DNA from 2 places in the Aeromicrobium sp. CF4.19 genome. Region 1 is predicted to be linked to the other one. Evidence: predicted binding sites of a transcription regulator. Region 1 holds the regulator's gene; the other holds the start of a gene.
What was found. Region 1 encodes LexA, which represses DNA repair genes until DNA is damaged. Its sites were predicted from a motif close to TCGAACANNTGTTCGA; they were not measured.

Region 1 (3,407 bases):
ACCAGGAGGTGCCGAGCACGCGGGCCTGCTGCGGAGGCGTGAGGACATCGCGATGGAACTGCGCCCACGGCCCCTCGGGGCACAGGACGGGGTCGATGGTGTCGACCCGCTTCCAGCCCGCCTCTGGCTCGTCCCCGCGGTAGGACGCACCACCCAGGGCCCGAGCCAACAGCTGGGCGCCGAAGCAGATCCCCATGACGGGGGTGCCGGCTCGCAGGGACGAGCGGACCAAGGCCTCCTCCGCCGCGACCGGGCCGGCCCACCGGGGCTCGTGCGCCGAGCGCTCCGAGCCGAGCAGCAGCATCATGGCCGCGGGGGCGAGCTCGTCGTGCGCGACGACGGCATCGCGGTCGATCCACCCGAGCTCGAACCCGAGGGCGGCCAAGCGTTCGGTGACGTAGCCGCCCTCGCGGTCGGTGCCGTCGGCCACGACGTGGATGAGCATGCGCCCATTGTGCGCGGCCGCACCGATCACTCGTAGACCGGCACCGCCAGCTCGCGGCCCATCTGCAGCTCTCCGGCGCCGGAGAGCGAGTTCATCCGCATGATGTCGTCGACGGTCTCCCGCGGGTCACCGGCCGGGTTGGCGTCCCCGGCGATCTGCCAGAGGGTCTCGCCCGGCTGCACGGTGACCACCGTGGTGGCCGGAACGTCGCCGCGCTCGCCGGTGGCGGTGACCGACGGGCCGAACGCGACGGCGAGCAGCACGAGTGCAACCAGGGCCGCGAGCAGGACGACCAGCCGGCCACGCCGGGTGAGCCGAAGCTCCGGGCTGGAGAAGGACGGGTACGAGGTGAGGGAGATGGTGCTCATGGGGTGCCTCCAAGGGGGAAGTGAGACGGGGGTGTGGAGTTTGGGGTGTCCGACCGAACCTCCGCGATGTCACTCGATTCCGGGCCGCTGGATGCGAACTGGAACAGACGTTCGATCGAACACGTGTACGACACTACGACAGCCGACCGACAAAAGCAGCCCCCAATCGAACAGGAAGGCGAGTACACCATCACAATCCCTGCAATTCCGGCGAAAGAAGGATCGAAAGAATGTTCTTCTCGGCGTGTCAGGACCCGGGAGGACCCCGCAGGATCGGCTCCCTTCGGCACCCAGGGCTGCGCGGGGCCATCCGGCTGGGCCTGGTCGCGACGAGCACGACCGCCACTCCGCGGGGTCCGATCGGCCACGACACGCTCTCGAACAGGTGTTTGGATGTGTCCGAGATCGCGGCTACCGTATGGCCATGAGCGACGACACCACCACGGACCAGGCCGAGGAGACGCGACCCAAGCGCGGGCGTCCCAAGGGATCACGCAACTCCCCGCGCGAGCTGCCCGACGGCCCGGTCGATGAGATGACCGGCCTGACCGCCCGCCAGCAGAAGATCCTGATCTTCCTGCGCGAGATGATCGAGAAGCACGGCTACCCGCCCAGCATGCGTGAGATCGGCGTGGCCGTGGGCCTGGCCAGCACGTCCTCGGTGGCGCACCAGCTGCGCGTCCTGGAGCGTCTGGGCTACGTCAAGCGCGACCCCAACCGACCGCGAGCCCTGGAGATCTTCCTGCCCGAGGTACTCAAGGCCCGCAAGACGCTGGGCCCGGCCGATGAGTCCGAGGGCGACGCCACCGGCATCGGTGACGCCCGCCCGGCCGCCACCTACGTCCCGATGGTCGGCAAGATCGCCGCCGGTGGGCCCATCCTGGCCGAGGAGCTCGTCGAGGACGTGCTCCCTCTGCCCGCGTCACTGGTCGGCGACGGCACGCTCTTCCTGCTGCAGGTGCAGGGCGACTCGATGATCGACGCCGCCATCTGCGAGGGCGACTTCGTGGTGGTGCGCCAGCAGCCGACGGCCGAGAACGGCGAGGTCGTGGCCGCGATGCTCGACGGCGAGGCCACGGTCAAGACCTTCCAGCGCACCGACGGCCACGTCTGGCTGATGCCGCACAACGACGACTACTCCCCCATCGACGGCACCCACGCCACCATCCTGGGCAAGGTCACCGCGGTCCTGCGCCGACTCTGATCCCCCTGCCCTGATCGCCCTGCCCTGATCCGCCGAGGCGGACCCCGACCTCACTCCTGCTCGTCGAGTCGTCGCAACGCGGCGAGCACGATGGAACGGTCGGTGGTCCGCCACATCGGGGGCAGCGACGCTGCCAGGAAGCTGCCGTAGCGGGCCGTGGCGATCCGTGGGTCCAGGATCGCCACGACACCCTTGTCGTCGCCACGACGGATCAAGCGGCCCGCGCCCTGGGCGAGAAGCAGCGCGGCGTGGCCGGCGGCCACGGTCATGAAGCCGTTGCCGCCACGCTTCTCCACCAGGCGTTGACGGGCGCTCATCAGCGGGTCGTCCGGACGCGGGAACGGGATGCGGTCGATGATCACCAGCTGGCAGGTGTCTCCCGGCAGGTCCACCCCCTGCCAGAGGCTGAGCGTGCCGAACAGGCAGGTGGACGGCTCCTTGGCGAAGCGCCGGGCCAGCTCGGGCAGCTGGGCGTCGCCCTGGCACCAGATGTCCAGGTCCGGCAGCCGCTCCCGCGTGGCCTCGGCCGCGGCCTCTGCCGCCCGGCGGGAGGAGAACAGCCCGAGCGTCCGCCCGCCCGCCGCCTCCACGAGGGCTGCGATCTCGTCCAGCTGGGCCTCCTGCAACCCGTCGCGGCCCGGCGGCGGCAGGTGCTTGGCGACGTAGAGGATGCCCTGGCGCGTGTAGTCGAACGGTGAGCCGACGTCGATGCCCTGCCAGGTGGACTCCCCCTCCGCCGGCTGGGACGTCAGACCGAGCGACGCGGCGAGCGGGTCGAAGCCACCGCCCAGCGTCAGCGTGGCACTGGTGAGCACGACCGTCTTGGTGCCGAAGAGCTTCTCGCGCAGCGCGCCGGAGACGTCGATCGGAGCCACGCGCAGCTGTGGTCCGCCGCGGGACTCCCCCAGCCAGAGCACCTCGGTCTCGCGGCTCGTGGCCATCCGGTCGGCCACCTGCCGGACCTCCTCCAGCATCGCCTTGGCCTGCTGGCGGCCGGCGTCCTCGGCGTCGGTGGGCGTGTCCTTGCCGAAGGCCGACAGTGCCTGCCGTGCGGCGTCGCGCACCATCTGCAGCCCCTCCAGCAGGGCCTCCTGGGGTGCGTCGATCCGGCCGACGTCGGTCGCGGCCATCGCCGCTGCCAACGCATCGGCCGACTCGGTCAGGTCGTCCACCGCGCGGCTGCCGCGCTCGTCGGAGAGGTGCCCCCGCGCGCGTCGCGAGGCACGCTCCACGGTGCCCGCGTCCAGCTCGTCGGTGGCGGCCTGCGTGACCCGGGCGGCCAGCTCGTGGGCCTCGTCGACGACGACGGCGTCGTACTCCGGGAGCATCGGGACGCCGTCGATGGCGTCGATGGCCAGCAGCGCGTGGTTGGTGACCACGAGATCGGCCT
Region 2 (3,407 bases), on a different contig from region 1:
CCACGACGCGGTGGAACGCCGGGCGCCACAGCACCACCGCGAAGGGCACGAGTGCGAGCAGGGGCAGCAGGAGGACGTAGGGCTCGTCACCGAAGAGTTCTGGTCCGAGGTAGGCGGCGACGATCGCCGCACCCGGAGCGAGGGAGGCCACCTGCAGGAAGACGTTCTCGTAGATGACGGTGATGATCACGACGCCGCGGTTGATGCCCTTGCGGCCGGCCCACAGCACCTTGTTGACCGTGGAGCCGACCTGCCCGGGGATGTACTTCAGCAGCCAGGAGGCGCACTGCACCGAGACCGCCTCGGTGCGGGAGACCTCCACCTGCGGCTGCAGCGTCAGGAGCATGGAGCGCCACAGCACGCCGGTCCACGGCACGGCGAGCGCGAACAGGCCGATCGCGACGGCCCACTGCCAGTCGGGGGTGAGGTCCTGCTCCTGCACGTCCTGCCAGTTGCGCACCAGCGAGACCGTGAAGAGCGCGACGACGGCGCCGATGACCACGACGGTCACCGCGGTGCGAAAGGCCTTGCGCTTCCACCAGGCCTTCGGTGCCGCGGGGCCCTGCGGGGACTCCGCGGGCGGCTCGGTCATCAGTTGTAGCGGCGGAAGGTGTCGAGCTCCTTCTTCTGCGAGTACGGCACCATCCCCTCCGGATGGGCGTAGCCGACGGCGATGAGCATGACCACCCGGTCGGTGAGCTCGAGGTCGAGCTTCTTCTGCATCTTGCGCTCGAGCGGCTCGAAGTCCGGCCAGTTGATGACGCTGGAGCTCAGTCCGAGCGTCTCCAGGCCGAGCATGAACGACATCGCCGCGAGCGATCCGTCGACGTAGATGGCGTGCCGGTCACGCGGGCTGAAGTAGGACTCCAGGCGTCCGACCACCACCACGACGGCGGGGATGTTGTGGGAGTAGCCGGCCGTGCCGAACGGGATGGAGGCGACCTCCTTGACCAGCTCCGGCTCGTCGAACACGCGGAACTCGTACGGCAGGCGGTTGCAGGCCGTGGGGGCCTGGCGGGCGATCAGCATGGCCTGGTCGATGAGCTCGCGGGGGACCGGCCTCTGCTCGAACCAGCGGACGCTGCGGCGCTGCATCACGAGGTCGTCGAGCTCGTCGTAGGAGATCGAGGACAGGGCCTTCTTGATGTAGGGCACCTTGCCGGTGAACTCCGCGTCGTGGCCGGCCCGCTCGAAGCGCTCCCGCGCGGCGTCGATCATCGGGTCGCCGTGCTCGACGGCACGGAAGTAATCGGTGAGGACGTCGTGCGCCCACTCCATCTCGCTGTGCTCCATCGACTGCGGGTCGCGCTCGAGCTGGGCGACGGCCTGCTCGTAGAACTCGATCGTCTCGGTGACGTAGTCGCGCGCGAAGATGGCGCGCCGGGGCATCATGATGAGCCCCTTCTCCAGGCGGTGCACGTTGCGGCGCAGCTCCACGTGGGTACGGCGATCGCGCGACTTGTTGCGGTAGTAGTTGCGCCGGCCCCGCAGCACGGCGGTCTGCTCACGGTTGAAGGTGATGAAGCTGGCCGTGTAGTACAGGTGTGACAGGATCCGGCTCGACCCGAAGGACTCCAGGAAGACGCGATTCACGAGCTCGTAGATCCGGCGGATCCAGGTGATCGCGAGCATCGCCTTGGCGAAGTTCTTGAGCTTGTTCAGCACGGGACGACGGCTTTCGTGTCGACGACGGGGAGGCGGTGCGACGCGTCGGCGCACCGCGTCAGACTACCGCAGGCGCCCCAGTGCTCATCGACGCCATCGAGGCGGATTCGCATCGCCCCACTGGGTCGGACGATCGGGGGGAAATGTCTTGAAATCGCTCACCTGTTCTGTATACTAGATGAATGATGACGCAGGAGGTGGCCCAGGAGCTGCGGGAGACCGCCGCCCTGCTCGATGCCTTCCCGCCCTCCACCGAGGCCCTGCGCGCACTGCAGCGCACCATCAACGCCGTCCAGGCCGCGCAGGTCTGGCTCGTGCGCGAGATGAGCGAGCGGGGCGAGCACGAGGCCGAGGGATGTTCCAGCGTCAAGAACTGGCTGCGCGACCAGCTCCACCTCGACGCCGCCGACGCCCACCGCCTGATCCGGGCCGGACGCACCGTCACCGACCTTCCCGACGTGGCCGCCGCAGCCGACGCAGGGACGATCAGCCTCGAGCACGTCGACTCCTTCGGCTACGCGCTCAAGCACATCAAGGCCGGCATCGTCATCGACGCCCAGGACTGGATGCTCCAGCTCGCCTCCGCAGCCGAACCCCAACAGCTACGCGCCGCCACCCGCGAGCTGCGCAACATCACCTACCCCGACGACCTCGACGACCGCTGGCAACGCGGCATGAACAAGCACGACGTCCACCTCAGCCCCGTCGGCGACGGCTACCACCTCACCGGCTTCCTGCCCGCCTCCACCGGAGCGAAGTTCGCCACCGTGCTCGACACCCTGTCCGCGCCGACGTGTGCCGAGGACGACCGACCCACCAGCGAGCGACGCATCACCGCCCTGGACCAGCTCCTCAGCGACGTGCTCGCCTCCGGACTGCCCCGCGACAGGGGCGTGCGCCCCCACGTGGACCTCACCGTCGACCTCACCGACCTCGCAGACAACCCCGACACCACCACCGGCCACCTCGCCGGATTCGGCGCCATCGGCCCCGCCCAGCTCCAACAGATGCTCTGCGAGAGCGACCTCACCCCCATCCTCACCAGCGGCAAGCACGCCGTCCTGGACGTCGGACGCGCCATCCGCCTCTGCACCACCGCACAACGCCGAGCCGTCAAGCACCGCCAAGACGACCTCTGCGCCGGCCCCGGCTGCCGCGGACCCGTCGTCCACATCCACCATGTCGTCTACTGGTCGAACGGCGGCCCCACCGACCTCGCCAACCTCATCGGCCTCTGCCCCCGATGCCACAGCCTCGTCCACGCCGGCCACATCACCATCGACCCCGACACACACCAGATCAACCGACGACTCACACCCCGACCCGCCCGCACCAGACCACTGCAACCCCGCGCCGGCTGACCAGCACTGACGACCAGCGCATCGGATGACCACACCCTGACCACCGTGCTCGGGTAGCTCGCCGCGGCTAGAAGGGCCCGTCGAAGGCCGGGCCGGACACCTCAGTCGTGCTGCAGGCCGGCCGGGGCCACGTGGACCTCGTCCGGCCGGTGCGGATCCAGCAGCCGCTCCTCGGCGTACTGCACGAGCTTGATCCGTTCCATGGCGTCCTCGAGCAGGATGCGGTTCGTGCGGAGCATGTCGGAGATCACCAGCAGGGCGATGCACAGCAGGCTGGCCACGAGCATGCCCACACCGAAGACCAGGGACTGGATGTTGCCGGCACCGTTGCCGGTGGAGAACAGGATGAGGAACCGCACGAACGGGATGGCGGCGGCGATC

Region 2: a site for LexA is predicted at 1,820-1,835, ahead of ACHAAC_RS01235 (DUF222 domain-containing protein). Genes of this name have one in related genera too.

What each region holds. Positions count from the first base shown of each region.
Region 1 is NZ_JBIMEU010000008.1:123,160-126,566, reverse strand. Features, by position in the region: gene ACHAAC_RS15580 (type 1 glutamine amidotransferase) at 1-445, opposite strand, end outside; gene ACHAAC_RS15575 (LysM peptidoglycan-binding domain-containing protein) at 472-813, opposite strand; gene lexA (transcriptional repressor LexA) at 1,238-2,017, shown strand; gene ACHAAC_RS15565 (ATP-dependent DNA helicase) at 2,068-3,407, opposite strand, start outside.
Region 2 is NZ_JBIMEU010000001.1:243,794-247,200, reverse strand. Features, by position in the region: gene ACHAAC_RS01245 (lysylphosphatidylglycerol synthase domain-containing protein) at 1-592, opposite strand, end outside; gene ACHAAC_RS01240 (nitroreductase family protein) at 592-1,665, opposite strand; gene ACHAAC_RS01235 (DUF222 domain-containing protein) at 1,848-3,026, shown strand; gene ACHAAC_RS01230 (glycosyltransferase family 2 protein) at 3,128-3,407, opposite strand, start outside.